3 regions of the Streptomyces sp. NBC_00178 genome follow, and region 1 is predicted to be linked to each of the others. Evidence: riboswitches for the same ligand, from Rfam matches in the RefSeq annotation. Region 1 holds a riboswitch; each other region holds the start of a gene.
What was found. Region 1 has a riboswitch for cyclic di-AMP ahead of OHT61_RS04380 (C40 family peptidase). Riboswitches for the same ligand answer to the same signal wherever they lie in the genome.
Positions count from the first base shown of each region.

Region 1 (10,241 bases):
GTCGTATACGGGGCCGTCGTGGTCACCTCCGAGGGCCCCCGGCTGCTCACCGCCTCGGCCGCGAGTCCGGTCGTCTCACAACTGCTCACCGGCGCGGTGGCGGCGGCCGCACCCGGCGGGGGCGGCATACCCGTCACCGACGTCGTCGCCGCCCCGGAGGCCGACCCCCGCGGCAGCGCGCTCGGCGCGAGCATCCTGCCGCTCGCGCTGGCCGGAGTCGCCGCAGGGGCGATCGTCACCCTGCTGAAGCTACGCGGGGCCCGGGCGGCCGCGACCCTGATCGGCGCCTCGGCCCTGGTCGGGCTCGTGGCGACCGCTCTGGCCCACAGCTGGCTCGGCGTGATCACGGGCGACTGGTGGGCAGAGGCAGGCGTCGTCGGACTCACCGTCGTGGCGATCGGCTCGGCGGTGGCGGGGCTGGCCGCACTCCTCGGCACGCCGGGCATCGGCCTGGGGGCGCTGCTGATGGTGCTGTTGGGCAATCCGTTCTCCGGCGTGACCAGTGCGCCCGAACTGCTTCCCGCACCGGTCGGCGTCCTCGGGCAGTGGCTGCCGCCCGGGGCGGGCGGCTCCCTGCTGCGGTCGGTCGCCTTCTTCGACGGTCACGCGGCGGGCGGACCTGCGCTGACCCTCGCGGTGTGGGCCGCCCTCGGCCTGACCGCCGTACTGGTGGGCGGGCGCGGGCACCGCGACGATCCGGCACGCCGCGTCGAGACCGCCGAGCACGCACCGGAGCCCGCACTCGCCTGAACGGCCCGCCCTCCGCGCCGAGTCGCGTCCTCCCCGCCCGCGCGGCGGAGGGCGCGACTTTGCGTTCCGTCGGCGGCGGGAGCCCCGGTCGGTCGGTCGTCCCGGTCGTGGCCGCGGTGCTCCGCGGCGACGCCGAAGCGGCGCCGTCCGCACTCGGCCGGCTCCGAGGATCGGATCGACGACACCATGCGCTTCCTCGTCTGCGAGGTGGAGACCTTCTGCATCGGCCGAGCGGGTTCCGGCGCCGCGGTGCTGCTGGCCGCGGGCGCCCCCGGTCGCGACATGCGCTGCCCGGCGCCCGGGTAGTCATTCAGCAACCCGCCCTGGAGGAGCCGGTGCGGGGGCAGCCCTCGGATCTCGGGATCCCGGCACGCGAGTTGTCGCGCGAGCGTGAGCTGCTCACAGCGATGCCGGCGTTCCACACAGGGCGTTCCGCACAGGAGATCAGCGCCGACATCAAGCGGGACACCATCCTCGACGCCCCGGCCGCCCTGGCGTTCGGGCTGGTGGACCACGTCGTGGAGAACCGCACTCCGTCCCAGCCGCCGCACCCCGCGAGGTGAACCAGCGATGCTCACACCCCAGTTCCCGCCCCTGCCCGCACTCACCCGCGCCGAGGCCGAGTTCATCGACTCCTACCTCGAGGCGCTCGACCAGCTCGGCCGCATCAACCCCGCCCGCGGCGGCGATACGTACGGGGCGCTGCGGGCGGCGCAGGCGCTCGCCTCCAGGGCGGTCGTCCTGCGCGACGCGCTCACGCTCATGCACGAACGGGGTGAGTCGCGGATCCACGCGGAGACGCTGGCCAGGGCGTTACGGGTGCTGGACGGGGAGCGGCGGGCCGGGCGGGTCGCCGTGCCGCCCGCGCCGGCCGGCTGAACACAGGCGCCTGACTCCCCGGCGAGGGAACTCCCTTGCGGCGCTCTTGCCGACACGCCCGACGACTCGATGAGTTTTCCTCGCTCGTTCGGCGTAGAAGGTCCCCCTCCCGAGGGACAGCCCAACTTGCGCATGCGGCGCGGACAGTGAACGGAATCTGTCGTTCCACCGCTGGTGCGGGGCTGGTCCGGCGCGGCCGAGCGGCCACGGGATCAGCCTCGTCCACCCGAATGGATCAGTGGTGACGACTCTCACACAGCGCGGCTTCAGCGAGGAAATCCGGCGGGGCGTGCGTAAAGATCCCTGGGACGACAAGCCCCCGCCGCCGCGGCGGGGCGGTCCGGGCGGACGCCGAGTCCTGCCGCTGTCCGGATGCCTGGTCGACAGAAGTGGATCGGCAGGAGTGGAGGACCCGAGCACAACGGGCCGCCCGGACATCCGGACGGCCCTCGGGGTGAAGCCGCCTTGCGCGGCCGGGCAACTTCGCCAGCCCGAACCCGACAGGTCATCCTTCACAGGCGGCTGACGAAGGGTTGCGCATGACTGCGCAGGTTCATGTCCCGTCTCTGTTCGCCCGGGTCGGCACGGCCTCGGTTCTCACGTTCGCCGTAGGCACCACGATGCTGGCGCCCGGTTTCGTCGAGGACGCCGAGGCCGCGAGCCATTCGACGAGGGCTCTCGACATCGCCGCCTCGAAGAAGGGCGCGCCCTACAGATACGGCGCCACAGGCCCGCACCGGTTCGACTGCTCCGGGCTGACGCTCTACTCGTATCGGAAAGCGGGCAAGAAACTTCCCCGCACGGCGCAGCAGCAGTACAACAAGACCCGCCATATCTCCAGGTCGCAGCGGAAACGCGGCGACCTGGTCTTCTTTCACTCGGGGCGCGGTGTCTACCACGTCGGGATCTACGCCGGAAGCGGCCGGATCTGGCACTCCCCGAAGACCGGGGCGGTGGTCCGGCTGGAGAAGATCTGGTCGAACAGCGTCTGGTACGGGAGGGTCCGCTGACCCCTTCGTCCGCCCGACGCCTTCGGCACCACTTCCCACCGTGATCAGTGCAGCAGGGGCCCGGTCACCAGCACGAGTCCCAGCGCGGTGAGCGCCGTGCCGCTGCCGCCCTCGATGGCGCGGGCGGTACGCGGCCGGCGCAGCCACCTGCCGAGACGGTCCACGAGCAGCGCCACGGCCGGGAACCAGACGAGCGCGAGCAGCACGACCACCGAGGCGAGCAGCAGCGTCCTCGGCAGGGGCGCCTGGCCGTCGGGGACGAACTGCGGCAGCAGGCTGAGGAAGAGCACGGGCGCCTTCGGGTTCAGCGCGTTGGTCAGGAAACCCTGGCGCAGCGAGCGTCCCGGGCCCGGCGCCGTCCCGCCCCGGCCCGCCTCCTCCGTGCCCGGAGCCGAGGCGGGCCGCTTACGCATCGCCCGGAGTCCGCTGAGGCCCAGGTAGAGCACGTACGCCCCGCCGAGCAACTGGACGGTGCGGAAGAGAACGGGCGTCGCCACGAGCACGGCGGCGAGCCCGGCCACCGCCAGCGCGGTGTGCACGAGCAGCCCTCCGGCGACTCCGACCGCGGTGGCGAGGCCGGAGCGGCGGGATGCCAGGGCGTTGCGTACGACCACGGTGAAGTCCGCGCCGGGCAGCGCGACCATGCCTGCCGCCACGGCGACGAAGGCCAGAAGTTGTGCGTCCATGGAGACACTCTGACCCGTGGGAGCCTTTAGCGTGTACTTGCAATCTTCTGGGTCTGCCAAAAGGAATGCTTCATGTACGACCCCGTCAGGCTGGCCGCACTGGTGGCGGTGGCCGAGGCCGGATCGATCACCCGGGCCGCCGCCCGGCTGGGCTACACGGCGCCGGCGCTCTCCCAGCAGCTGGCCAAGCTGGAGAGGGAGGCGGGCGCCGCCCTCCTCGTCCGGCACCACCGCGGGGCACGGCTGACCGCCGCCGGCGAGCTGCTGGCCGGCCGGGCCAGGCGCGTCCTCGACGAGATGGACCAGGCACGGCACGAGCTGGCCCGGCTCACGGGACTGTCGGGCGGCAGACTGCGGGTGGGCACCTTCGTGACGGCCGGAATCCACCTGCTGCCGCCGGTCCTGACCGCCTTCCGGCGCGCCCACCCGGATGTGGAGCTGGCGGTCACGGACTACGAGCCTCCCGCGGGTGTGGCCGCCGTGGCGGCGGGCGACGTGGACCTGGCACTGACCCACGCGTACGAACCCGCTGCCGCGGCGCCCCTGCCGGCCGGGGTGTCGGCCGATGCGCTGCTCGTCGAGGACCTGGTGCTCGTCACCGCGCCGGGGCAGATGCTGTCCGGGAGCAGCGGCCCGCTTCCCCTGGCCGATCTGGCGGGTCGCCCGCTGATCAGCAGCGCGCCGCTGCATCCGCCCCGCCGCGGGGTGGAACGCGCGCTGGCCGAGGCGGGTGCGACCCCTGCGGTCGTGTGCGAGTCACCGGGGTACGCACTCGTCTGCGCGCTGGTCAGCGCCGGCCTCGGTGTCGCCGTGGTACCCGAGATGGTCGCGGCCATGTCCCCGGCGCCGCTGGCCGTCCGACGGCTGGAGCAGGCAGGGTTCCGCCGGACGATCTCGGTGGTCCACCGGGGCCGGGAGAACACGGCGGCCGCCGCCACGCTGCTGGCACTGCTGCGGAGTGGTTTCGGCCGGGCAGGCGCGCCGTGAGTCTGTGTCAGGCCTGCGCGGGGACGGGCCAGGGCAGGACGATCGAGACGGTCTTGCCCCCGTCGGGGGTGGGGATGACGCTGAGTCTCCCCCCGCACTCCTTCGTGAGGGAGCGGATGATCACCATGCCACGGCCGTTGTCCTGGCGGACGGCCGCGGGCAGCTTCTGCGGCCAGCGGGGGTGGCTGTCCGTCACACCCAGGTAGAACTCCTCGTCCCGGTCGAGCCGGAGGTCGACGGTGAAGGTGGGTGACAGTCCGAAGGTGTGCTGGACGGCGTTGGTGGTGAGTTCCGAGACGATCAGCCTTACCGCGTCGGCCAGTTCGCCGCCTTCGGCGAGGCCCCACTCGGTGAGTACCCGCGCGACGTAACCGCGGGCGGCGGACACCGAGGCCGGGTCGCTCGGCAAGGTGACGGTCGCTTCCTGATGGTCTGCCATGGCGTCGCCGTCCCTTCCCGCCCCGACCGTTCCGCAACCGGTCCGGAATGTGGTTCGCGTCAGACTGCCATCTCCCGGGCCGTCCGTACCTGCGATCCACCAAGATATGCATATATCTGTCGCCCATTCCGGTGAACCATGCCCCGGGAACCGTGACCGGGCGCCACACTGGCCACTTTCCGAGCCGCCCCGGACGGGGTCGGCTCTCCGTACAACGGAGGGAGGCCGCCGTGCGCAACGGCCCGGTCGTACGCCGCCGCAAACTCGGCGAAGAGCTGCGCGGTCTGCGTCACACATCCGGACTCACGAGCCGGGAAGCCGCGGGCATGCTCGGCTGGCACCAGTCGAAGGTGAGCCGGATCGAGACGGGCGCGAGCGGGGTGTCCCCCGACGACGTGACGCGGTTACTGGACGTCTACGGCGTGGACGACGGGCAGTTGCGCTCCCTGCTCCAGACGCTCGCCGGATCCGCGGGCGGGGGCGGAAGCGGCTGGTGGCACGCCTATCGGGGCCTCATTCCGCCGCAGTACCGTGACTTCATCAGTCTCGAGTCGCAGGCGGAGGCCGCACGCACACTTGAGACATCGGTGGTGCCGGGGCTCCTCCAGACCGCCGACTACGCGCGAGCCGTGACCCTCTCCACCCTGGACGGCCTGCCCCCCTCGGCTCTCGACTCCCTGGTGGAGGTCAGGCTCGCCCGGCAGAGCGTCCTCCACACGCCCGGACCACTGCGCCTCAGCGTGGTGCTCGACGAGGCGGTCCTCAGGCGCCAGGTCGGGGGCGCCAGGGTGATGCGGGAACAGCTGCGGCACCTGCTGCGGGCCGCCCGGCTTCCGCACGTGACCCTGCAGTTGCTGCCCTTCGAGGCGGGAGGGTACGTCGGCCTCACCGGACCCTTCGTTATCTTCTCCTTTCCGAGCACATCTGATCTGGATGTGGTCGTTCTTGACCACTTGACGAGTAGCCTCTATCTGGAGCGGAGAGAAGACCTCGAGGCGTACAGCTCGGCCTTCCGCACGATGCAGGCCCACGCGCTGTCGCCGGAGCGTTCGCTGGACCTCATCGCCGCGCTGGCCGGCGACGGTGAGACGGAACCTTCAGACTGCCCGAGGGGGGCACGATGTCCGACCGTCCCGCACAGCTCACCACGTCCGCGACCGAGTGGCGGCGCAGCAGCCGCAGCACCGGAATGAACAACTGCGTGGAAACCGCGCTCGTCGCCCCCGGCAGACTCGCCGTCCGGGACTCCAAGGACACGTCACGTGCGCACCTGAGCCTCTCAGGTGCGGCCTGGGCGGCCTTCGTGACCTCGCTGCGCGGCCCCGACGGCCGCCCAGGAGGCCTCAGCTGACCTGCGGGGGCGCCGATCCGGCGATCGTGGCCACCGCGAAGCCGATCTGCTCCGCCGTGAGGTCGGCCCGGGCCGTCAGCCGCAGGCGCGAGATGCCGTCGGGCACCGAAGGAGGCCGGAAGCACCCGACCGCGAGTCCCGCGGCGCGGCAGTCGGCGGCCCAGCGCACCGCCGACTCCGCCGACGGTGCGCGGACCGAGACGACGGCGGCGTCCGGGCGTACGGCGGTGAGTCCGGCGGCGGTCAGCAGGCCGTGCAGTTCGGCGGCCACTTCCCTCGCCCTCGCGGCACGCTCCGGCTCACGGCGGAGCAGCCGCAGGGCGCCGGAGGCCGCGCCGGCCGCCGCCGGGGCGAGGCCCGTGTCGAAGATGAACGTCCGGGCGGAGTTGACCAGATGGGCGATGACCCCAGCCGGCCCGAGCACCGCTCCGCCCTGGCTCCCGAGCGACTTCGAGAGGGTGAGCGTGGCGACGATCCCTTCCCCGCCCGCGAGTCCCGCGGCGGCGAGGGCGCCGCGCCCACCGTCCCCCAGCACGCCGAGACCGTGTGCGTCGTCCACCAGGAGGGCCGCGCCCGCCTCCCTGCAGGCATCGGCGAGCGGCACCAGCGGAGCCGCGTCGCCGTCCACCGAGAAGACGGAGTCGGTGACGGCCACCGCCCGTCCGCCGTGCGTCAGGAGCGCCTTCCGCGCCGCCTCGGGGTCCGCGTGCGGCACGACCGCCGTGGCCGCACGGGAGAGCCGGCAGCCGTCGACGATCGAGGCGTGGTTGCCCGCGTCGGACACGATCAGCGAGTCGCGCCCGGTGAGCGCGGTGAGAGCGGCGAGGTTGGCCGCGTAACCGGAGGAGAAGACCAGGGCGGCCTCGAACCCGCAGAATTCGGCGAGTTCGCGTTCGAGCCGGGTGTGCAGCGTGGTGGTCCCGGTGACCAGTCGCGAACCGGTGGCACCCGCACCCCATTCGCGCGCGGCCTCGGCGGCGGCGGACGTGACCTCGGGATGCCTGGTCAGCCCCAGGTAGTCGTTGCTCGCGAGATCCAGCAGATCCGTCCGTGACGCGCGGGGGCGCAGGGTCCGGACGAGTCCGGCATCGGCACGGCGGCGGGCCTCGTCGTCGATCCAGTCGAACGGGGCGTAGGACATGAGCGGGTCCCTTTGTAGGCAGTTCACAGACCCTAGCCCGGGGCGCAACAGGCCAGGGTGTGGCAATACACACAGCATCGTCCGCCGGTCCTGTCCGGTTCCTCCTTGGCCGGAGGCGGTGTCGTACGCCAGGATCGACGCCATGGACCTGCTGAACACGCTGGTGGACAAGGGGCTGCGGCGCGAACTGCCGACCCGTGACGAAGCGCTCGCCGTACTGGCGACCTCCGACGACGAACTGCTCGATGTGGTGGCCGCGGCCGGAAAGGTGCGCCGCCAGTGGTTCGGCAGGCGCGTCAAGCTCAACTATCTGGTCAACCTGAAGTCGGGACTCTGCCCGGAGGACTGCTCCTACTGCTCGCAGCGTCTCGGCTCCAAGGCCGAGATCCTCAAGTACACCTGGATCAAGCCGGACGAGGCGGAGAAGGCCGCCGCCGCGGGCGTGGCCGGCGGCGCCAAGCGCGTATGCCTGGTGGCGAGCGGCAGGGGCCCCACCGACCGGGACGTCGACCGGGTGTCGAAGACGATCGAGGCGATCAAGGGACAGCACGAGGACGTCGAGGTGTGTGCCTGCCTCGGCCTCCTGTCCGAGGGGCAGGCCGAGCGCCTCAGGTCCGCCGGCGCGGACGCCTACAACCACAACCTCAACACGTCCGAGGCGACGTACGGGGACATCACGACCACCCACACGTACGCCGACCGGGTGGACACCGTGCAGCAGGCCCAGGCCGCCGGCCTCTCGGCGTGCTCCGGGCTGATCGCGGGCATGGGAGAGACCGACGCCGACCTCGTCGACGTCGTCTTCTCGCTCCGCGAGCTGGACCCCGACTCGGTGCCGGTCAACTTCCTGATCCCCATGGAGGGGACCCCGCTCGCCAAGGACTGGCACCTCACTCCTCAGCGGTGCCTGCGCATCCTCGCGATGGTCAGGTTCGTGTGCCCGGACGTCGAGGTCCGGCTCGCGGGCGGCCGCGAGGTGCACCTGCGCTCGATGCAGCCGCTCGCCCTGAACCTGGTCAACTCCATCTTCCTGGGCGACTATCTGACCAGCGAGGGCCAGGCGGGCCAGACCGACCTGGACATGATCGCGGACGCCGGCTTCGAGGTGGAGGGGGCGGAGACCAGGACGCTCCCCGGACACCGGGCGGAGCCTTCCGAGGGCTGCGGTTCGCACGAGGGCGGCTGCGCGCCGTGCGGCGACGGCCCCCGGGCGGTCCCGGAGCAGACCGAGGCGCAGGCGGCGCGCACGGATCTGGTGGCGGTTCGCCGTCGCGGTGCCGGGACGGACCTCGCGCCCAATGCCTGACCGGTTCACCCCCGCCGAGCTCCGCGCCCTGGACCGGGCCCACGTCTGGCACCCCTACGGGCCGATGCCCGGCCGTCAGGAACCCCTGATCGTGGAATCCGCGTCCGGGGTGCGGCTGCGGCTCGCCGAATCCGCTTACGGGCGGGACGAGTTGGTCGACGGCATGTCGTCCTGGTGGTCGGCGGTGCACGGCTACAACCACCCGGTGCTCAACGACGCGGCCCGGGGCCAGCTGGACCGGATGAGTCATGTGATGTTCGGCGGGCTCACGCACGAGCCCGCCGTCCGGCTGGCGGCCCGGCTGGTGGAGATCACCCCGGAGCCGCTGCAGCACGTCTTCCTCGCCGACTCCGGCTCGGTCTCGGTCGAGGTCGCGGTGAAGATGTGTCTGCAGTACTGGCGCTCGGCGGGCCGGCCGGCCAAGCACCGGCTGCTGACCTGGCGCGGCGGGTACCACGGGGACACCTGGCAGCCGATGTCGGTCTGCGATCCCGAGGGCGGGATGCACGACCTCTGGTCGGGCGCGCTCCCCCGGCAGGTCTTCGCGGACGCGCCTCCCGACGGCTTCGCGGCGGGACCCGACGAGGCGTACGTACGGCACCTGAACGACCTGATCGCCGCACACAGCGACGAACTGGCCGCGGTGATCGTGGAGCCGGTGGTGCAGGGAGCGGGCGGGATGCGCTTCCACTCGCCGGCCTATCTGCGGGCGCTCCGCGAGGCGTGCGACGCCCACGACGTGCTTCTGGTCTTCGACGAGATCGCGACCGGTTTCGGGCGGACGGGAGAGCTCTTCGCGGCCGGGCACGCGGGGGTTTCGCCGGACGTGATGTGCGTCGGCAAGGCGCTGACCGGGGGCTATCTGACGCTGGCGGCGACCCTGTGCACCGCGCGCGTGGCGGAGGGCATCTCACGCGGGGAGGTGCCCGTGCTGGCCCACGGGCCCACGTTCATGGGCAATCCGCTGGCCGCGGCCGTGGCGTGCGCGTCCGTCGACCTCCTCCTGGGCCAGGACTGGCAGGTCGAGGTGAAGCGGATCGGTGCGGGGCTCCGGGACGGTCTCGCGGAGGCCGAGGGGCTGCCGGGCGTGCGTGACGTCCGGGTACTGGGAGCCATCGGCGTCGTACAGCTCGACCACGAGGTCGACATGGCGGCCGCGACGCGGGCCGCGGTCCGCGAGGGCGTGTGGCTGCGGCCGTTCCGGGACCTCGTGTACACGATGCCGCCCTACGTGACCGGGGACGACGACGTGGCGAGAATCAGCCGGGCCGTGTGCGCGGCGGCGAAGGAGGGCTGAGATGACGATCCTGGTGGTGACCGGAACGGGCACCGAGATCGGCAAGACGATCGTGACGGCGGCGGTGGCCGCTGCCCGCGCGGACCGGCGTGTGGCGGTCCTCAAGCCGGCCCAGACCGGCCTGGCACCGGGCGAACCGGGCGACGCTGCGGAGGTCGTACGGCTCGCGGGCGCCCATGTGACAGCCGTGGAACTGGCGCGCTTCCCCGAGCCCCTGGCCCCCGAGACGGCGGCACGGCGGGCGGGAATGGCACCCGTGCGCCCCTTCGAGATCGCGGAGGCGGCGCAGAAGCTGGCCACGGAGCACGACCTGGTCCTCGTGGAGGGAGCGGGCGGCCTTCTCGTGCGCTACGACGGTCAGGGGGCCACGCTCGCGGACGCCGCCCGGCTCATGG
Region 1 covers NZ_CP108143.1:1,044,402-1,054,642, forward strand. Annotated here, with positions in the region: gene OHT61_RS04365 (ABC transporter permease) at 1-750, shown strand, start outside; partial or broken gene OHT61_RS04370 (ATP-dependent Clp protease proteolytic subunit) at 931-1,313, shown strand; gene OHT61_RS04375 (hypothetical protein) at 1,321-1,629, shown strand; cyclic di-AMP (ydaO/yuaA leader) riboswitch at 1,993-2,165, shown strand; gene OHT61_RS04380 (C40 family peptidase) at 2,169-2,639, shown strand; gene OHT61_RS04385 (LysE family translocator) at 2,684-3,325, opposite strand; gene OHT61_RS04390 (LysR family transcriptional regulator) at 3,398-4,312, shown strand; gene OHT61_RS04395 (ATP-binding protein) at 4,320-4,751, opposite strand; gene OHT61_RS04400 (helix-turn-helix domain-containing protein) at 4,982-5,944, shown strand; gene OHT61_RS04405 (DUF397 domain-containing protein) at 5,872-6,102, shown strand; gene OHT61_RS04410 (8-amino-7-oxononanoate synthase) at 6,095-7,243, opposite strand; gene bioB (biotin synthase BioB) at 7,386-8,549, shown strand; gene OHT61_RS04420 (adenosylmethionine--8-amino-7-oxononanoate transaminase) at 8,542-9,846, shown strand; gene bioD (dethiobiotin synthase) at 9,848-10,241, shown strand, end outside.

Region 2 (10,241 bases), 5.4 Mb from region 1:
GCGTCGGAATCGTCGGTCTGCGCGAGCACCTGGCCGAGGCCCGGCGGCTTCGCGCCGCGCTGCCGTCCGAGGTCTACCTCTGGGTCAACGCCGCCGAGGGGCACACCTATACGGACGAGGAGGCGGCCGACTGGACGGCCCTGGACCCGCTGTTCCCCTACAGCAGGCATCCCCACCGCTCGGCCGGTCTGCCCTGCCGGACCGGTGAGTCCGTCGTCTCGGTGGACGGTGACGGGACGGTGAGGCGCTGCCACTTCGTCCGTGACGAGCTCGGCAACCTCTACGACGGCAGCTACCGGGACGCCCTCGGTCCGCGCGGCTGCCCACGCGACGTGTGCGACTGCCACATCGGCTACGTGCACCTGGAGACGCTGCCGCTGTACGACGTCTTCGCGGGCGGTGTGCTGGAGCGGATACCCGCCCGTCCGGTGCGGATGCCGGCGCCGGCCGGGCCCGTGTCCGCACCGGCCGGGCCCGTGTCCGCGGGACCGGCCCGGCCGCTCCTGCCGTTCGTCAGCAGTCGCTGAGAAGCCGACGGGCTGTCACAGCGGCAGCAGGTCGGGGCGTTTGGCCTCCACGTGGTCACCGGAGGACTCACCGCGCAGGCGCCGGCCGATCCACGGGACGAGGTACTCCCGCGCCCAGTTGATGTTGTCGCGACGCACTTCCAGGGTGCCGCGCTGCGCCTGCGGGGGCCACGCCTGATCGGGGTCGGCCGGCACGTCGAGTCCGAGGACCTGGGCGGCGCGGAGCGCGACCCGGGTGTGCCCCTCGGGCGAGAGGTGCAGCCGGTCGTTGTCCCAGGCCCTGCGGTCCTGCACGGACCGCAGGGACCACAGGTCCAGGACCGGGCAGTCGTACCGGTCGGCGATGGACCGGACGTGTGCGGTGTAGGTGGCGATCTTGCCCCGCAGGTGCCGGAGCACCGGGATACCGCGGGTGTCGAAGCCGGTGGTCACCATGACGGTGCCGACCGCCTGGGTGAGGTCGGCCACCGCGCGCTCGAAGCGCTCGGCGACGTCGTCCGGGTCCGAGCCCGGGCGGAGGATGTCGTTGCCGCCCGCGCAGAAGCTGACCAGATCGGGGGCCAGTTGCTTGGCGCGGGGCACCTGTTCCTCGACTATCTGGTCGAGGAGTCGTCCGCGTACGGCGAGATTGGCGTACCGGAAGATTCCGTGCGGGTCGTCCACCGGGCCGGCCATCGCGTCGGGGACCGGGAGCTGGTCCGCGAGGAGAACGGCGAAACGGTCCGCCCAGCCGACGAGCCTTCCGTCCGGACCGGGGTCCCCGACGCCCTCCGTGAAACTGTCGCCGATCGCCGCGTACGACCCGATGATGCCTCGTCGTCTGTTTCTCGAATCGTCTGCCACAAGGGATTATCCTGCACCCTCGAATGTGACCTACGCGACCGTAATAAGGGGTTGACGGGTGGTGACAAAGACCACCCGGTCAGGTTTTGGTAAAGCCGGAATAAGCCGAGGGGCGATGCGCCGTCGCGCATCACCCCTCGGCCGGACCCCTGGGTCATGTCCCTCAGATGGTGACGCCGTGCGAACGCAGGTAGGCGATCGGGTCGACGTCGGAGCCGTAGCTCGGGCCGGTGCGGACCTCGAAGTGGAGGTGCGGGCCGGTCGAGTTGCCGGTGGTTCCGGACAGGCCGATCTGCTGGCCGCCGGTGACGGTCTGTCCGGCCGAGACCTCCAGCGAGGACAGGTGCGCGTACTGGGAGTACATGCCGTCGCTGTGCTGGATGACGACCTCGTTGCCGTACGCACCGCTCCACCCGGCGGAGACGACGGTGCCGGGTCCGATGGAGCGGACGCTGGTGCCCGAGGCGGCCTGGAAGTCGGAGCCCGTGTGGTAGCCGCTGGACCAGCTGGCGCCGGCCACGTGGTACTGGGTGGTGACGGTGGGGTGCTCGACCGGAGCCGCCCAGCCGGAGGCGGTGGCCTCCGACGCGGCGGTGGTCTTCTCGGCCGGAGCGGCCTTTGCGGCCTTCCCGGCGGCGGGCGCGGCCTTCGCGGCCGGCTTCGCGGCGCCGGACGCCTTGGCGCCGAGGGTCAGCTTCATACCCGGGACGATCAGGCTCGGGTTGCCGCCGATGACGTCGCGGTTGTCCTTGTACAGCTTCTGCCAGCCGCCCTTGACCTTCTTGGCGGTGGCGATCTTCGCGAGGGAGTCGCCGGAGACCACGGTGTAGGTCTTCGGGGCGTCCTTCGCGACGGCGGCGGGCGCGCTCCGGGTGACGGCGGCGGACTTCACCGCGGGGGACGCCGGCTCGGCCGCGTGGGCGCCGGTGGCGCCGATCAGCGGGAGGGCGAGTACGGCGCCGCCGGCCCCTGCGGCAAGGATGCCTCGGGAGAGCGGACCGGACTTCTTACGACGGTGCTTGCCGTGTGCGGGCATGGGGAATTCCTCTCCGGCGCCTGCGAGGTGAGCTGTCGGGTTCGGGCTGGAGATGCCCGGCCGCGTGGTGACGCGTCTTGACCCCGAGCCGTTCCGGATCGCTCCGGCCGGCGACTTACCTGGTTCCCCCGCTCCTGCCACGCGTGAGTCGGTGCGGATTCCGGGCGGCGGCAGGATTCGGCGTTCCGTCCGGATTGAGCGTGACCGTAGGCGAGCGAGGACTCGGGTAACAAGCCTCGGATTCCCGGCCGGAATCCCCGATTCAATTCCGTTATGGAATTCCCGTCACACTCCGTGGATTACGGATCTTGGTTTTCCGTGAGGCGTCCGGAATACCCACGGGCACCTTCACCACACACCGTCACGGATATGATCCCGCTCACCCGCCTCCCCCCATGTCCCGCACAATCAGGGCATGTTCTGGTAAATGCACCAATACGGACATCGCGCTGCCCGCTCCTCCGCACAGGGCGATACGGCGGGGACGCGACGCGTGCGCGATGCAGCCATGTCGTATCGTCGCGAGCGTGTCCCGTCGGCGAGCGGCGCCGGCGCCAGACCCTCCAGGAGCCCTTGTGACGCAGCTGCCAGAGGTCCCCCCGGCCGGCCCCGAGCCGACGGACGTGGACCTGACCGGTGTCCGCAACTTCCGCGACGTCGGCGGGCTCCCGACGAGCGACGGCCGCACCGTCCGCTTCGGGCGCCTCTTCCGCAGCGGCCACCTGGCCCACGCGACCGCGTCCGACACCGCATTCCTCGCCGGGCTGGGCCTGCACACGATCTTCGACTTCCGCAACGCCGCCGACCACAAGCTCGACGGACACGACGTGGAACTGCCCGGCGTCCGGAACGTCAGCATCCCGCTCTCCGACCCGGCCGACGGCGCGGAGTTCTGGCGGCTGGTGCGCGACGGGAACATCCAGCAGCTGCGCTCGATCCTGGCCGACGGCAAGGGCACCGAACGCATGGTCCTGTCCTACCGCTCGATCATCACGGACCGGACGGCCGAGCACAGCCGGGTCCTGCACGCGCTGGCCGAGGACAGCGTCCCCGCACTCATGCACTGCGCCGCGGGCAAGGACCGGGCGGGCCTGTCGGTCGCGGTCTCGCTGCTCGCGGTCGGCGTCGAGAAGGAGGCCATCGAGGCCGACTACCTCAAGTCCAACGACGCCCACCGCCGCTACAAGGTGCACCGCAGCGACACGTCTCCGGTGGGCATGTCGGAGGAGGTCATGGAGCTGCTCAATCCGCTCTTCGGCGCCCACCGCGAATATCTCGACGCGGCGTTCGCCACGATCGAGGAGACCTGGGGCAGCACCGACCGCTACCTCCTCGAAGGGCTGAAGATCAGCCACGAGACGCGCGAGAAGCTGCGTGGGCGCCTCGTCGAGGGCGCCTGACGGCGACGGGACGGGCCCTGCCCGGCCGTGGTGGGAGACGGGCAGGGCCGGCAGTCGGCTCTCAGCCCTTGCCCGCCACGGTGAAGAGCAGGAAGAGGAAGGCCGCGACGACGTGTCCTGCCACCAGGTAGGCGATGAGCCGGATGACGACCCCTCGGGGCATCCGCCGCTCCTGTGTGTCCCCGTCGTCCCCCGGCCGGGGGCGCGGGGTGAGCGGGTCGTAGTACTCGGAATCGGACATGTCAGCCCTTCCTTGCGGCCCCTGGGAGACCGGAGCGACGGCACTGCGGCCTCCATGAGCGGCCGAAGCGGGAACGATACGTGGGATCAGAGCCGGACCGCGGGGCCGAGGCACAGCTCGGCGGCCGGGCTCTGGAGCAGTGTGTGGACGAACAGCAGGCTCGCCCCGCCGCGGCCGAGCGCCGCGATCCGGTGCGGGGTGAGGGAGTCGAAGTGGGCGCTGTCGCCCACGCCGAGGTCGTGCACGGTTTCCCCGAGCACGACCCGCAGCCGCCCGTCGAGGACGTACAGCCACTCCTCGCCGGGGTGGACGCGCACGAGTTCGCTCTCGGTGCCGTGGGGGACGTGGACGCGCAGCGCCTGCATGGCGCGTCCCGAGCCGCCGGCCTGCCGGTAGAGCCAGCCGCCGGACCCGTCGCCGAGTGCGTCGTCGATCGGTCCGCCACGGACGATCGCGTCACGTTCCGGCGGCATCTCACCCAGGAGCTCGGAGACGGTCGTACCGTAGATCCGGGCGAGACCGAGCAGCATCGGCAGCGAGGGCTGGCGGCGCCCGGTCTCGAGCCGGGAGAGGTGGGCCGGGGAGAGTCCCGCCCGCGCGGCGGCGCTCTCCAGGGTGAGACCGCGGTCGCGGCGCAGCTCGCGCAGGCGTGGGGCGACGCCCGGAAGGTCGTCGGCCACCCCTCCGTCAGGAGGATTCATGCCCCCATTGGGCCAGGAACTTTCCCCTGAGGCAACTTTATTGCCTCAGGGGCAAAAGACGGGCGGAGCCGGGTTCAGCGATTGACGGCGGCCTGTTTCACCAGTGTCCGGCCGAAGTCCCACATCAGCCCGTTGCCGCTGTGCGCGTCGTCCATGACCGCGGTGAAGGCGGTCACGAAGCGCTCCACCTCCGGCTCCCCGATGACCAGGGGCGGAATCAGCTTGATCACCTCCAGGTGGTCGCCGGAGACCTGGGTGAGGATGCGGTGCTTGCGCAGCAGCGGCACCACCACCATCTGCGCGAACAGTCCCTTGCGGGCCGCCTGCAGCATCGTCCAGCGGCTGCGCAGCCGGAGGGACGACGGCCGGCCGAACTCGATCCCGATCATCAGCCCCCGCCCCCGTACCTCGTGCAGCAGCTCGTAGCGCCCGACCAGGGCCGCGAGCCGGTCGCGCAGCAGGTCGCCGGTGCGGCGGGCGTTCGCGACGGTCTCCTCCTGCTCCATCACGGAGAGGACGGCGAGCCCGGCGGCCATGGCCTGGGCGTTGGATCCGAAACTCGCGGAGTGGACGAGGACCCGGTCCATGGAGGAGTAGACGCGCTTGAAGATCCAGTCCCTCCCGAGCGTCGCACCCACGGGGACGTATCCGCCGGAGAGCGCCTTCGCGACGCAGAGGAGGTCGGGCTCGACCCCCTCATCGTGCTGGTAGGCGTAGAAGTCCCCGGTCCTGCCGAGTCCCGTCTGCACCTCGTCGACGATGAGCAGGGCCTTGTGCCGGCGGAGCAGTTCCTGCGCCTCCCGGAGGAAACCGGGAGGCGCGGCGTGCACGCCCTTGCCCTGGATCGGCTCCACGATGAGCCCGGCCACGTCCCCGCGCTTCAGCTCGCGGCGCAGTGCGTCGAGGTCGCCCAGTGCGATGGCCGTGTCCGGCAGCAGGGGTGCGAAGCCGTCCTTGAACCCCTTCTCGCCGTTCACCGAGAGCGACCCCGTCGTCAGCCCGTGGAAGGCGTGGGTGCAGTAGAGGATCCGCGGCTTGCCGGTGGCGTACCGGGCGAACTTCAGCGCGGTCTCGACCGCCTCGGTCCCGCTGTTGCCGAAGAACACACGGTCCAGGTGCGGGCTGTGCACCAGCAGTCTCTCGGCCAGGAGTCCGGGCAGCGGCTGGCAGTCGAAGCGGGTGAGGTCGGCGAGCGAGGCGTCCAGGACGTCGTGCAGGGCCCTGCGTACGACGGGGTGGTGGCGGCCCAGGCCCATGACCCCGAACCCGGCGAGCATGTCCAGGTAGTCGTTGCCCTCGGCGTCCCAGAAGTACGCGCCCTCGGCCCGCTCGTAGACCTTGTCGAAGCCGATGGTGCGCAGCATCCGCGGCAGCTGGTGGTTGAGGTGGCGGGTGTGCAGCTCGTAGCGTTCGGCTCCTCGTTCGGCGAGCAGCCGCGCCAGGTCGAAGCCCGGCCGTTCGTCCGTCATGCCCGGGGCTCCTTCGGCGTGTCCCGCTCCTCCACCGCGCCGCGGCGCTCCAGTACCGCGGCGATGCGTCCCGCGATCTCCACCGGGGTGAGCCCGATGTCCGCCAGCACCTCCTCGCGCCCCGCGTGGGGGAGGAACTGCTCGGGGATCCCGAACGTCCGCAGCGGTACGTCGACGGCGGCGTCCCGGAGCGCCTGCCCGACCGCCCAGCCGACGCCCCCCGAGCGGCTGTTGTCCTCGGCCACCGCCACGACCGCGTGCCGCGCGGCGAGGGCGGGCAGCTGTGCGTCGACGGGCTTGACCCAGCGGGGGTCGACCACGGTGCAGCGGACTCCCGCCCCGGCAAGCAGGTCGGCCGCCTCCAGGCAGACGGGGGCGAGCGCTCCGACGGCCACGAGCAGGACCTGGGCCTCCGGGTCCTGGCGCAGGACGTCCATCCCGCCGATCCGCCCGACAGACGGGACGGACTCCCCCACCGCCGCCTTGGGGAACCGGATCACGGTGGGTGCGTCGTCGACCTCCACGGCCTCGCGGAGCTGCTCGCGCAGCCGGTCGGCGTCACGCGGCGCGGCGATGCGCAGGCCGGGGACGACCTGGAGTACGGACATGTCCCACATGCCGTTGTGGGAGGGCCCGTCGACGCCGGTGACACCGGCCCTGTCCAGCACGAAGGTCACGCCGCACCGGTGCAGGGCGACATCCATCAGGAGCTGGTCGAAGGCCCGGTTGAGGAAGGTGGCGTACACGGCGACGACCGGGTGGAGCCCGCCGGTGGCCAGACCCGCGGCCGAGACGGCGGCGTGCTGCTCGGCGATCCCGACGTCCCAGATCCGGTCGGGGAACTCCTCGGCGAACCTGGTCAGTCCCACGGGGTGCAGCATCGCCGCGGTGATCGCGACGACGTCCGGGCGGACGGCGCCGATCTCCGCGATCTCGTCGCCGAAGACCGAGGTCCAGGAGGGGGCCGCCGGTACGACGAGCGGCGCGCAGGTCAGGGGGTCCATCCGGCCGACGGTGTGGAAGCGGTCGGCGTCGTCGGCCAGGGCGGGCGGATAGCCCCTGCCCTTCTCGGTGATGCAGTGCACGAGCACGGGCCCCTTGAAGCGCTTGGCCCGGTGCAGGGCCGCCTCGACCGCTGCGGTGTCGTGTCCGTCGACGGGGCCGACGTACTTGAGACCGAGGTCCTCGAACATGCCCTGGGGTGCGAAGGTGTCCTTGAAACCCTTCTTGGCGCCGTGCAGGGATCCGTACAGCGGCTGCCCGATGACGGGCGTCTGCTGGAGCACGCCCTTGCCCCAGGACAGGAAGCGCTCGTAGCCGTCGGTGGTGCGCAGGGTCGCGAGGTGGCCGGCGAGTCCGCCGATGGTCGGGGCGTAGGACCGTTCGTTGTCGTTCACCACGACGATGAGCGGGCGGTCGCCCGCCGCGGCGATGTTGTTGAGCGCCTCCCACGCCATGCCGCCGGTGAGGGCCCCGTCCCCGATGACCGCGACGACGTGCTGCGGGCGTCCGAGCACCTCGTTGGCCTTGGCGAGGCCGTCGGCCCAGCCGAGCACGGTCGACGCGTGGGAGTTCTCGATGACGTCGTGCTCGGACTCCTCGCGGGAGGGGTAGCCGGAGAGGCCGCCCTTGCTCCGCAGTTTGGAGAAGTCCTGTCGCCCGGTCAGCAGCTTGTGCACGTAGCTCTGGTGCCCCGTGTCCCACAGGATGCGGTCCCCGGGCGAGTCGAAGACCCGGTGCAGGGCGACGGTCAGCTCGACCACTCCGAGATTGGAGCCGAGGTGACCGCCCGTCCGCGCCACCGCGCGGACGAGGAACGCTCTGATCTCCTCTGCGAGTTCACCGAGTTCCGGCAGGCTCAGCGCCTTCAGGTCCTGCGGCCCCTTGATGGATTCCAGCGTCGTCATAACCGGGCCCCCTCTCTTCGGTCCTGTTATCGGCTCACGGTCACGGCGGGGACCCCGCTGGGGGTTCCCGCCTCCTCCATACCCTCCGCGATCTTCATGGCCTCCTCGATCAGGGTCTCCACGATCTTCGACTCCGGGACGGTCTTGATGACCTCGCCCTTCACGAAGATCTGACCCTTGCCGTTCCCGGACGCCACACCCAGATCGGCCTCACGCGCCTCACCCGGACCGTTCACCACACAGCCCATCACCGCGACCCGCAACGGGACCTCCATACCCTCAAGGCCCGCACTCACCTGGTCCGCCAGCTTGTAGACGTCCACCTGCGCCCGCCCGCACGACGGGCAGGACACGATCTCCAGGCGCCGCTGCTTCAGGTTCAGCGCCTCCAGGATCTGCAGACCGACCTTGACCTCCTCCGCCGGAGGAGCCGACAACGAGACGCGAATCGTGTCCCCGATCCCCTCGGAGAGCAGCGCACCGAACGCCACCGCCGACTTGATCGTCCCCTGGAACGCGGGACCCGCCTCGGTCACGCCCAGGTGGAGGGGATAGTCCGACTGCGCGGCCAGCTGACGGTAGGCGTTCACCATCACGACCGGGTCGTTGTGCTTCACCGAGATCTTGATGTCCCGGAACCCGTGCTCCTCGAACAGCGACGCCTCCCAGAGGGCCGACTCCACCAGAGCCTCCGGCGTCGCCTTCCCGTACTTCTTCAGGAGTCGCGCGTCCAGCGAGCCGGCGTTCACACCGATCCGGATCGGGGTGCCCGCATCGCCCGCGGCCTTCGCGATCTCCTTCACCTTGTCGTCGAACTGCTTGATGTTCCCCGGATTCACCCGCACCGCCGCACACCCCGCGTCGATCGCCGCGAACACGTACTTCGGCTGGAAATGAATGTCCGCGATCACCGGGATCTGCGACTTCCTCGCGATCGTCGCCAACGCGTCCGCGTCATCCTGCGTCGGACACGCCACCCGCACGATCTGACACCCCGAAGCCGTCAGCTCCGCGATCTGCTGCAACGTCGCACCGATGTCCGACGTCCGCGTCGTCGTCATCGACTGCACCGACACAGGTGCGTCCCCACCGACCGCCACCGACCCGACCTGGATGCGCCGCGAGGGGCGGCGCACCGCGAGCGGCCGGGCCGGCAGTCCGGGGAGGCCCAGGGCGACCGGTTCTCCAGTGGTCATGACGTCACCGGCTCCCGCCGATGGTCTCGCGCGCCGCTCGCAGGGATTCCTTCAGCGATCCCATGGTGGCGAGCACCGCGGTGGGCTCGTAGCCGCAGTGCGCCATGCAGTTGGCGCAGCGCGGGTCCTTGCCGCGGCCGTACTTCTCCCAGTCGGTCTCCTCGATGAGCTCGCGGTAGGTGGGCACGTACCCGTCGCTCATCAGGTAGCAGGGCCGCTGCCAGCCGAAGAGGGAGTAGTTGGGGATCGCCCAGGCCGTGCAGTCGAAGTCGGCCTTGCCCTCCAGGAAGTCCAGGAAGAGCGGGGAGTGGTTGAGCCTCCAGCGACGGCGGTTGCCGCCCGCGAAGGTCTTCTTGAAGAGCTCCCGGGTCTGCTCGACGCCCAGGAAGTGCTCCTGGTCGGGGGCCTTCTCGTAGGCGTAGGCGGGCGAGATCATCATCTCGTCCACCTTGAGGTCGTCATTGAGGAAGTTCAGCACCTCGATGATGGTCTGCGGGGTGTCCGTGTTGAAGAAGGTGGAGTTGGTCGTCACCCGGAAGCCGCGCCGCTTGGCCTCCTTCATCGCCTCCACCGCCTCGTCGAAGACGCCTTCCTTGGCGACGGACTCGTCGTGCCGCTCACGCAGCCCGTCGATGTGCACGGCGAAGGCGAAGTAGGGCGACGGGGTGAACTTCTCGAGCTTCTTGCGCATCAGCATGGCGTTGGTGCAGAGGAAGACGTACTTCTTCTTCGCCACCAGCTGACGCACGATCTCGTCGATCTGCGGGTGCATCAGGGGCTCGCCCCCGGCGATGGACACCATGGGAGCACCTGATTCGAGCACGGCACCCACAGCCTGCGCGACGGGCATGCGCTGCTTGAGCACGCCGGCCGGGTGCTGGATCTTGCCACAGCCCTCGCATGCCAGATTGCAGGCGAACA
Region 2 covers NZ_CP108143.1:6,410,644-6,420,884, reverse strand. Annotated here, with positions in the region: gene OHT61_RS28060 (STM4011 family radical SAM protein) at 1-527, shown strand, start outside; gene OHT61_RS28055 (SGNH/GDSL hydrolase family protein) at 543-1,370, opposite strand; gene OHT61_RS28050 (M23 family metallopeptidase) at 1,534-2,406, opposite strand; cyclic di-AMP (ydaO/yuaA leader) riboswitch at 2,411-2,570, opposite strand; gene OHT61_RS28045 (tyrosine-protein phosphatase) at 2,982-3,806, shown strand; gene OHT61_RS28040 (DUF6126 family protein) at 3,868-4,047, opposite strand; gene OHT61_RS28035 (helix-turn-helix domain-containing protein) at 4,134-4,748, opposite strand; gene OHT61_RS28030 (aspartate aminotransferase family protein) at 4,823-6,217, opposite strand; gene dxs (1-deoxy-D-xylulose-5-phosphate synthase) at 6,214-8,124, opposite strand; gene ispG (flavodoxin-dependent (E)-4-hydroxy-3-methylbut-2-enyl-diphosphate synthase) at 8,151-9,320, opposite strand; gene hpnH (adenosyl-hopene transferase HpnH) at 9,325-10,241, opposite strand, start outside.
Region 2: it holds a riboswitch for cyclic di-AMP, as region 1 does, so the genes downstream of both, OHT61_RS28050 (M23 family metallopeptidase) here and OHT61_RS04380 (C40 family peptidase) in region 1, are expected to answer to the same signal.

Region 3 (10,241 bases), 4.5 Mb from region 1:
ACCGAGGACCCGCGTTCACGCATGCTGCGCTCGATCGCCCAGGAGTTCGGAGGTCCGCTGGCCGACTTCGCCGTCGAGGTCGAGCAGCGGGTCGAGGCGATTCTCGCCGAGCTCAAGCCCGGGCGGGAGCTGCACACCAACGTGGAGTTCTACGCCGGTGTCGTCATGGAGCTCTGCGGGCTTCCCCGCGCGATGTTCACCCCCACCTTCTGTGCCGCGCGCATGGTCGGCTGGAGCGCCAATATCCTGGAGCAGGCGCAGGACCCGAAGATCATCCGACCGGCGGCCCGCTACGTCGGAACCCCGCCGCCGCGCCCCGTGCCCGCGATCCGGCCGACCCAGGAAGGCACCAGTTGACCCCGCCCCACGCCTCGCAGATCCCGGTCCTCGTCCTGGCGGGATTTCTCGGTTCCGGCAAGACGACGCTGCTCAACCATCTGCTCCGCAACAGGTCGGGCAACCGGATCGGCGTGATCGTCAACGACTTCGGTTCGATCGAGATCGACGCCATGACCGTCGCCGGCCAGGTGGGGTCGACGGTCTCCCTGGGCAACGGATGCCTGTGCTGCGCCGTCGACGCGAGCGAGCTCGACACCTACCTGGAGACGCTCACCCGGCCGAGTGCCCGGCTCGACGTGATCGTCATCGAGGCGAGCGGCCTCGCCGAGCCCCAGGAACTCGTGCGGATGCTGCTGGCGAGCGACAACCCCCGCATCAGGTACGGGGGACTGGTCGAGGTCGTCGACGCCGCCGAATTCCGGGCGACCAGGGAGCGCCACCCCGAGATCGACCGCCATCTCGCCGTCGCCGATCTGATCGTGCTGAACAAGACGGACCGGGTGACGGAAGCGGACCTGAGCGAGGTACGGGGTGCCGTCGGCGAGGCCGGCGGCGCGGCGGCGGTGATCAGCGCCGCATACGGGAGAATCGACCCCGAACTCCTCTTCGACCCCGCCCTCGCGCCGGACGGGGACGACCTCGCGCGGCAGCTGAGCTTCGAGGATCTGCTTCCCGAGACGGACCGTACGCACGAGGCCCATCTGCACGCGGCGTACGAGAGCGTCTCCTTCACCACCGACATGCCGCTCAGCCCGCGCAGGTTCATGGAGTTCCTCGACTCCCGGCCCGCCGGGCTCTACCGCATCAAGGGCTTCGCCGACTTCGGCGCCGGCGACCGGGACAACCGGTACGCCCTGCATGCGGTGGGCCGGTTCCTGCGCTTCGTCCCGCAGGGGTGGGCCCGGCAGGAGCCCCGGCGGACCCAACTGGTGCTGATCGGTTCCGGCATCGACGCCGAGGCGCTCCGCAAGCAGCTCGAAGAGTGCCGCGCGGAGCAGCGGGACATCCCCGACGGGCAGGGACAGGACATCCCCGACGGGCAGGGACGGGACATCCCCGACGGGCAGGGACGGGACATCCCCGACGGGCAGGGACGGGACATCCCCGACGGGCAGGGAAGGAACGCCGGGACGGCGACCCGCGAGCAGCTGGACGCCGATGCCGAGGCCGACGGCGCGTGGCAGGAGATCGACCCCACCGGCCGGCGGCAGAGCGCCGGGACCGGCGCCGACGAACTCGAACGCAGCATGTGGGGCGTCCTGCGATACGTGGGGCAGCCGGACGACGGGGCTCGATGACGCGGCGGCCCCGCCGTCCTGCCGGGTCCTACAGCGGTCCGGCGATCACCGCGACGGGGCTGGTGGACGGTGTTCCGGAACCGTCACGGCGCGGGTCCGGGGCGGGCAGCTCGGCCGGTGTGCCGTTCTTCTGCGCCGCCCGTGCCGGTGTCCCCCCGGCCCAGGCGAAGACCAGGACGTCCTCCCCCTTCAGGAAGCGCTGGCAGCGCACCCCGCCGGTGGCCCTGCCCTTGCGCGGATACTGGTCGAACGGGGTGAGCTTCCAGGTCAGCTCCGAGTCGTCCAGCGTGCCGTGCGAACCGGCGACCGTGAACACCACGGCGTCCGCGGCGGGATCGACGGCGGCGAACGACAGGACCGAGGAGCCCGCGGCGAGCTTGATGCCGGCCATGCCACCCGCCGCCCGGCCCTGCGGCCGGACCTGAGCGGCCGGATAGCGCAGCAACTGCGCGTCGGACGTGATGAAGACCAGGTCCTCCTCGCCCGTACGCAGCTGGGAGGCACCGACGATACGGTCACCGTCCCGCAGCGAGATGACCTCCAACTCGTCCTTGTTGGCCGGGTAGTCGGGCACCACTCGCTTCACCACCCCCTGCAGGGTGCCGATGGCGAGACCCGGCGCCTCCTCGTCCAGGGTGGTGAGGCAGATCAGGCTCTCGTCCGCCTCCAGGGTCAGGAACTCCGAGATCTGCGCGCCGCCCGACAGGTTGGGCGCCGCATGCGTGTCCGGCAGCTGGGGCAGGTCGATCACCGACAGGCGGAGCAGCCGTCCGCCGGACGTCACCGCGCCCACGTCGCCGCGTGCCGTCGCGCGGACGGCGGAGACGATCACGTCGTGCTTCGCCCTCCTCGCGTCCTCGGCCTGGACGATCGGCTCGGCGTTCGCCGTACGGGCCAGCAGGCCGGTCGAGGACAGGAGCACCTGGCAGGGGTCGTCGGCGACCTCCAGCGGCACCGAGGCGACCTGCGAGCCCGACGACTCCAGTAGCACGGTGCGCCGGTCGGTGCCGAACTTCTTGGCCACCGCCGCCAGTTCGGCGGACACGAGCTTGCGCAGCTCGGCGTCCGACTCCAGGATCGCCGTCAGTTCGGCGATCTCCTGGTTCAGACGGTCGCGCTCGGTCTCCAGCTCGATCCGGTCGAATCGGGTCAGCCGGCGCAGCGGGGTGTCCAGGATGTACTGCGTCTGGATCTCGCTCAGCGAGAAGCGCTCCATCAGGCGCTCCTTCGCCTGCCCCGAGTTGTCGCTGTCCCGGATGAGGCGGATGACCTCGTCGATGTCGAGCAGGGCGACGAGGAGGCCCTCGACCAGGTGGAGCCTGTTGCGCCGCTTGGTCCGGCGGAACTCGCTGCGCCGGCGCACCACGTCGAACCGGTGGTCGAGGTAGACCTCCAGGAGCTCCTTGAGCCCCAGGGTCAGCGGCTGCCCGTCGACGAGTGCGACGTTGTTGATGCCGAAGGACTCCTCCATCGGCGTCAGCTTGTAGAGCTGCTCCAGTACGGCCTCGGGCACGAAGCCGTTCTTGACCTCGATCACCAGACGGAGCCCGTGCGCACGGTCCGTGAGGTCCTTGACGTCGGCGATGCCCTGGAGCTTCTTCGAACCGACCAGGTCCTTGATCTTGGCGATCACCTTCTCCGGGCCGACGGTGAAGGGAAGTTCGGTGACCACGAGGCCCTTGCGGCGCGCCGTGACGTTCTCTATGGCGACCGTGGCGCGGATCTTGAACGTGCCGCGCCCGGAGGCGTACGCGTCCTTGATGCCGCCGAGGCCCACGATCCGGCCGCCGGTCGGCAGGTCGGGTCCGGGGACGAAACGCATCAGCGTCTCGAGGTCCGCGCCCGGGTGCCGGATCAGGTGGCGCGCGGCGGCCACGACCTCGCCCAGGTTGTGCGGGGGCATGTTGGTGGCCATGCCGACCGCGATCCCGGAAGCACCGTTGACCAGGAGGTTCGGGTACGCCGCCGGGAGGACGACCGGCTCCTGCTCCTGGCCGTCGTAGTTCGACTGGAAGTCGACGGTGTCCTCGTCGATCGACTCCGTCATCAGGGACGTGGCGTCGGCCATCCGGCACTCGGTGTACCGCATGGCGGCCGGCGGGTCGTCGTTGCCCAGGGAGCCGAAGTTGCCGTGCCCGTCGACGAGGGGCAGGCGCATCGAGAACGGCTGTGCCATGCGCACCAGTGCGTCATAGATCGACGCGTCGCCGTGCGGGTGCAGTTTGCCCATCACCTCGCCCACGACCCGTGCGCACTTCACGTACCCACGGTCGGGGCGCAGTCCCATCTCGTTCATCTGGGACACGATGCGGCGGTGCACGGGCTTCATGCCGTCCCGGGCATCCGGCAGAGCCCTGGAGTAGATCACCGAGTACGCGTACTCGAGGAAGGAGCCCTGCATTTCGTCGACGACGTCGATGTCGAGGATCTTCTCCTCGAAGTCGTCCGGCGGCGGGGTTTTGGTGCTGCGGCGGGCCATCGCGGCTGCGACTCCTTCACAGATTCTGTCGGGCAACCTCAGGTTCTGACGCCGACCATTGTGGACCGCCGCACCGACAACGCCGACCTCGACCCGTCCGAAGCGCTCTCCGGGGGCCCCGCGAAGCCCCTCTTCACGGCAGGATCTACGACAACATTCACCCGGCGGGAACTTCGCCAGGTGCCCGTGCGCTTGCTTACAGTGGCAGGTCCGGCAGGAAAATCCTGTACCGATCGAAGGGACGTACATGCCCATGGGTCACACGGCCACAGCCCAGGCCGGTTCCGGCGGCTTGACGGCGACCGAGCACCGGCTGGCCAACGGCCTGCGCGTGGTGCTCTCCGAAGACCATCTGACCCCGGTAGCCGCGGTCTGCCTCTGGTACGACGTCGGTTCCCGCCACGAGGTGGCGGGCCGCACCGGCCTCGCCCACCTCTTCGAGCACCTGATGTTCCAGGGCTCGGGCCAGGTCAAGGGGAACGGACACTTCGAGCTGGTGCAGGGAGCCGGCGGTTCCCTCAACGGCACCACCAGCTTCGAGCGCACCAACTACTTCGAGACGATGCCCACGCACCAGCTGGAGCTGGCCCTGTGGCTCGAGGCCGACCGGATGGGCTCGCTGCTCGCCGCGCTCGACGAGGAGTCCATGGAGAACCAGCGGGACGTGGTGAAGAACGAGCGCCGCCAGCGCTACGACAACGTCCCGTACGGCACCGCGTTCGAGAAGCTCACCGCGCTCGCGTACCCGGAGGGCCACCCGTACCACCACACGCCGATCGGTTCCATGGCCGACCTGGACGCGGCGACGCTGGAGGACGCGCAGGCGTTCTTCCGCACCTACTACGCGCCGAACAACGCCGTGCTCTCCGTCGTCGGGGACATCGACCCCGAGCAGACGCTCGCCTGGATCGAGAAGTACTTCGGATCCATCCCGTCCCACGACGGCAAGCAGCCCCCGCGCGACGGCACGCTGCCGGACATCATCGGCGGACAACTGCGGGAGGTGGTCCACGAGGAGGTGCCGGCACGCGCGCTGATGGCGGCCTACCGGCTGCCCCACGACGGCACCCGTGCGTGCGACGCCGCGGACCTGGCGCTGACCGTGCTCGGCGGCGGCGAGTCGTCCCGCCTGCACAACCGCCTGGTCCGCCGCGACCGTACGGCCGTGGCCGCGGGATTCGGGCTGCTCCGGCTCTCCGGCGCGCCGTCGCTGGGGTGGCTGGACGTGAAGACGTCCGGAGGCGTCGAGGTCCCGCGGATCGAGGAGGCGGTCGACGAGGAGCTGGCCCGCTTCGCCGAGGAGGGCCCCACCCCCGAGGAAATGGAACGCGCGCAGGCACAGTTGGAGCGCGAGTGGCTCGACCGGCTCGGCACGGTCTCCGGACGGGCCGACGAACTGTGCCGGTTCGCCGTCCTGTTCGGCGACCCGCAGCTCGCCCTGACCGCGGTCGGCCGCGTGCTCGACGTGACCGCCGACGAGGTCAAGGCCGCCGCCCGGGCCCATCTGCGGCCCGACAACCGTGCCGTCCTGGTCTACGAGCCGGTCGAACCGGCCGAGGACACCGAGGGTACCGACGGCACCGACGCGCACGAGGGGGCCGACAAGTGACCGACGCCGCCGTGACTGGAGTAGCGATGGAGTACCACCCGCAGCCGACCGCCGGCGAGGCCAGGCCCTGGGCCTTCCCCGCGCCCGAACGGGGCGCCCTGCCCAACGGCCTGACCGTGCTGCGCTGCCACCGGCCGGGCCAGCAGGTGGTGGCCGTGGAGATCTTCCTCGACGCGCCGCTGGACGCGGAGCCCGAGGGCCTCGACGGTGTGGCCACGATCATGGCCCGCGCGCTGTCCGAGGGCACGGACAAGCGTTCCGCCGAGGAGTTCGCGGCCGAGCTGGAGCGCTGCGGCGCCACGCTCGACGCACACGCCGACCACCCCGGCCTCAGGGTGTCCCTGGAGGTCCCGGCCTCCCGGCTCGTCAAGGCGCTCGGACTGGTCGCCGAGGCGCTGAGGGCCCCGGCCTTCGCGGAGAGCGAGATCGAGCGTCTGGTGGGCAACCGGCTCGACGAGATCCCGCACGAGCAGGCCAACCCCGCCCGGCGGGCGGCGAAGCAGCTCTCCAAGGAGCTCTTCCCGGCGACGGCCCGTATGTCGCGTCCACGCCAGGGGACCGAGGAGACGGTGCGGCGCATCGACGCGGCGGCCGTCCGCGCCTTCTACGACGCCCACGTCCGTCCGTCCACCGCGACGGCGGTCGTCGTCGGCGACCTCACCGGCATCGACCTGGACGCGCTGCTCGCCGACACCGTCGGCGACTGGTCGGGCGACTCGGTCCCCGCGCGCCCGGTTCCCCCGATCACCGCGGACGACACCGGCCGCGTCGTCATCGTGGACCGCCCCGGGGCCGTGCAGACCCAGCTCCTCATCGGGCGGATCGGCGCCGACCGGCACGACAGCGTCTGGCCCGCCCAGGTCCTCGGCACGTACTGCCTGGGGGGCACCCTGACCTCCCGGCTGGACCGCGTGCTGCGCGAGGAGAAGGGCTACACCTACGGCGTCCGGGCGTTCGGCCAGGTGCTGCGTTCGACGGCACCCGGTTCGTCGTCCGGCCCCACCGGCGCGGCGATGCTGGCCATCAGCGGCTCCGTGGACACGGAGTCGACCGGGCCGGCGCTCGACGACCTGTGGAAGGTCCTGCGCACCCTGGCGGCCGAGGGGCTCACCGACGCCGAGCGCGAGACCGCCGTGCAGAACCTCGTGGGCGTGGCCCCGTTGAAGTACGAGACGGCTGCCTCCGTCGCGGGAACCCTGGCCGACCAGCTGGAGCAGCACCTCCCGGACGACTACCAGGCCACGCTGTACGCGCGCCTGGCCGAGACGGGCACGGTCGAGGCGACGGCCGCGGTGGTCAACGCCTTCCCCGTCGACCGTCTGGTCACCGTGCTGGTCGGGGACGCCGCGCAGATCGCGGACCCCGTCAGGGCGCTGGGCATCGGCGAGGTGTCGATCGTCAGCGGCTGACGATCCGGCACATTCAGGACCCCGGCGGGCATCCCCGCCGGGGTCCTGTCTTTTGTCTGATTTATCAAGGGACGTGCGCGTTCATCCTGTGGGATGTCCGACAAAAGACCCTTTCGGTTTGGAGCGGGTGAGGCGCCCGTCCTAGCGTCGGCTCGGCTGTCCGCCGGACCCGAGCCGCGACCGCGGCACCGGACAGCCATCGCCGAGTCCCCGTCAGGCGCGAGCCTGGGGAGCCGGGGACCCACCAAGTCCCTGGGGTGAATCGGATCCCCGCGTCTCACGCGAGACGGGAGGGGTCCGTAGGAGACCTTCCTGCTCCGAACCCGTCAGCTAACCCGGTAGGCGAGAAGGAAGGAAAGGAACCAGCCACTTCATGGCGTTCATCCGTGCCACCGGGAAGCACCGTGCCCCGAGCCGCCTGACGCGTTCGAGCGCCCGGGCCGCCGGTATCGCGGCCCTGGCCACCACCGGTGTCATAGGCGCGACGGCCTCCCCGGCACTCGCCGCGGACTCCGAGGTCACCGCCGGCAGCACCGGTCTGGTCCAGACGGTCGCCCTCGACACGAGTCTCGCCGCGCAGATCGAGGCCCAGGCGGAGGCCCAGCAGCACCAGGCCGCCGTTGCGAAGGCGAAGGCCGAGGCCGAGCGCAAGGCGGAGGCCCGCGCCAAGGAGGTCCGCGAGGAGAAGGCGCGCGCCGCACGCGCCGCCGAGCGCGCCCGCCTCAACGCCTTCCACCTGCCGGTCGCCGGTTCGCACGTCACCACCGGCTACAAGACCGGCGGCGCGCTCTGGTCCTCCGGCACCCACTCCGGCGTGGACTTCCAGGCCGCGTCCGGCACCCCCGTCGTCGCCGTCGGCGCCGGCACGGTCGTCGAGGCCGGCTGGGGCGGCGCCTACGGCAACAACATCGTGCTGCGGATGAAGGACGGCACCTACACCCAGTACGGCCACCTCTCCTCCATCGGCGTCAAGGTCGGCCAGAGCGTCGCCTCGGGCGAGCGGATCGCCTTCTCCGGTTCGACCGGCAACTCCACCGGACCGCATCTGCACTTCGAGGCCCGCACCACCCCCGAGTACGGCTCGGACATGGACCCCGTCGCCTACCTCCGCGCCCACGGCGTCCAGGTCTGACCCAGGCCCGCCCGCACGCACCGCTCCGACGAAGGCCCCGGCATCGCGCCGGGGCCTTCGCCGTCCCCCGGGGAGCCGTGCGGAACTTCCTTCCGGCCAAAAGATATCCATGGATTCCACCCCGCCATCGGAAATTCCGGCCGGTTGCAATAGAGTCACAGAACAGGCGTCGATCGGCCGCGTTTCGCGGGGATTAAGGCGGAGGTTCGGACATGCGCATTCCCGCGCATTCGGTATGCACGGCGATCCGCGACGACATCGTCTCCGGTGTCTTCGAGCGTGGAAGCCGCCTCACCGAGGAGGTGCTCGCGCGTCGCTACGGCGTCTCCCGTGTCCCCGTGCGCGAGGCGCTGCGCACCCTGGAGTCCGAGGGGTTCGTCGTCACCCGCCGGCACGCCGGCGCCTGTGTCGCCGAACCCACGGAGCAGGAGGCGGCCGACCTGCTGGAGATCCGGATGCTGCTGGAGCCGCTGGGTGCCGCGCGCGCGGCACAGCGCCGTACCGACGCGCACCTGAAGGTGCTCCGGGGCCTGGTCAGGCTGGGGCAGGAGAGGGCGCGGCGGGGCGAGGGGGAGGATCTGCGCTCGCTCGGGGGCTGGTTCCACGAGACGCTCGCCCAGGCGTCGGGCAGCCCCGCCCTGATCGCGCTGCTCACCCAGCTGAGGCACAAGATCGCCTGGATGTACGCCGTCGAGCAGCCCGCCAGGCCCGCGGAGTCCTGGGCCGAGCACGGCGCCCTCGTCGACGCGGTGGCGCGCGGGGACGCGGAACGGGCCAGGGCGCTCGCCGTCCAGCACGCCGAGCGGGTCACGGCGGCCCACCGGCTGCGCCGCACCGCCACATCCGGCCGTGCGGCCGGAACCAGGGTGAGGACTTCGCAACACCGCGTAAACACCGCGGGAGCCCGTCATTAACAATGACGCCGTATACAAAGAGAGCGACGGCCGGAGGGCTTTATTTCCGCTGCCCTGATCTCCTTTCCGATGACGTTCCCGGCGGTTGCGGTAATGGAAAAGCGAAGGTTCGGGAAACAGAAAAGCCGCGGCCCCCGTGGGGGTGCCGCGGCTTTTCGCAGAGCGAATTCCGGACGGGAGCGGCCGGGGTCAGACGGTCTCCGGGAGCTCCTCGAGCCCTTCGGCGACCAGCTTCGCCAGGCGGTCCAGGGCGGCCTCGGCGTTGTCCGCCTCGGACGCGAGCACGATCTCCTCGCCGCCCTGCGCGCCCAGACCGAGCACCGCGAGCATGGAGGCGGCGTTGACGGGGTTGCCGTCAGCCTTGGCGATCGTCACGGGGACGCCGGAGGCCGTGGCGGCACGGACGAAGATGGAAGCGGGGCGGGCGTGCAGGCCCTCGGCCCAACCGACGTTGACGCGGCGCTCAGCCATGGTTCTGCCCTTCAGGTGTAATGAGTTGTCTAGACCAGTCTCTCATGTGGTGCGCCCTGCTGTGCCCGGTCCCGGAGCGGGCCGGACGGCCGCCCGCGGGCTCACTCAGCGTGCCCCCGCCGTGAACCCGCCGCGACCGCTGCGGCGGTCGTACGCTTTGCCCATGGAGCCCACCCCGGAGCAGAGTCCGCATCACGCGTACCCCGACCACTGGGAGGCGGACGTGGTGCTCCGCGACGGTGGCACCGCCTGCATCCGGCCCATCACCACCGACGATGCCGAGCGGCTGGTCAGCTTCTACGAGCAGGTCTCCGACGAGTCGAAGTACTACCGCTTCTTCGCCCCGTACCCCCGGCTCTCGGCGAGCGACGTGCACCGCTTCACCCATCACGATTACGTCGACCGGGTGGGACTGGCCGTCACCGTCGGCGGCGACTTCATCGCCACCGTCCGCTTCGACCGCATCGACGAGCGGGGCCTGCCCGCCTCCGCCCCCGCGGACGAGGCCGAGGTCGCCTTCCTCGTCCAGGACGCCCACCAGGGCCGCGGAGTGGCGTCGGCGCTCCTGGAGCACATCGCCGCGGTGGCCC
Region 3 covers NZ_CP108143.1:5,556,372-5,566,612, forward strand. Annotated here, with positions in the region: gene OHT61_RS24415 (citrate/2-methylcitrate synthase) at 1-357, shown strand, start outside; gene OHT61_RS24420 (CobW family GTP-binding protein) at 354-1,637, shown strand; gene OHT61_RS24425 (DNA gyrase/topoisomerase IV subunit A) at 1,666-4,116, opposite strand; gene OHT61_RS24430 (M16 family metallopeptidase) at 4,364-5,725, shown strand; gene OHT61_RS24435 (M16 family metallopeptidase) at 5,752-7,134, shown strand; cyclic di-AMP (ydaO/yuaA leader) riboswitch at 7,325-7,493, shown strand; gene OHT61_RS24440 (M23 family metallopeptidase) at 7,508-8,266, shown strand; gene OHT61_RS24445 (GntR family transcriptional regulator) at 8,479-9,180, shown strand; gene OHT61_RS24450 (HPr family phosphocarrier protein) at 9,370-9,651, opposite strand; gene OHT61_RS24455 (bifunctional acetate--CoA ligase family protein/GNAT family N-acetyltransferase) at 9,815-10,241, shown strand, end outside.
Region 3: it holds a riboswitch for cyclic di-AMP, as region 1 does, so the genes downstream of both, OHT61_RS24440 (M23 family metallopeptidase) here and OHT61_RS04380 (C40 family peptidase) in region 1, are expected to answer to the same signal.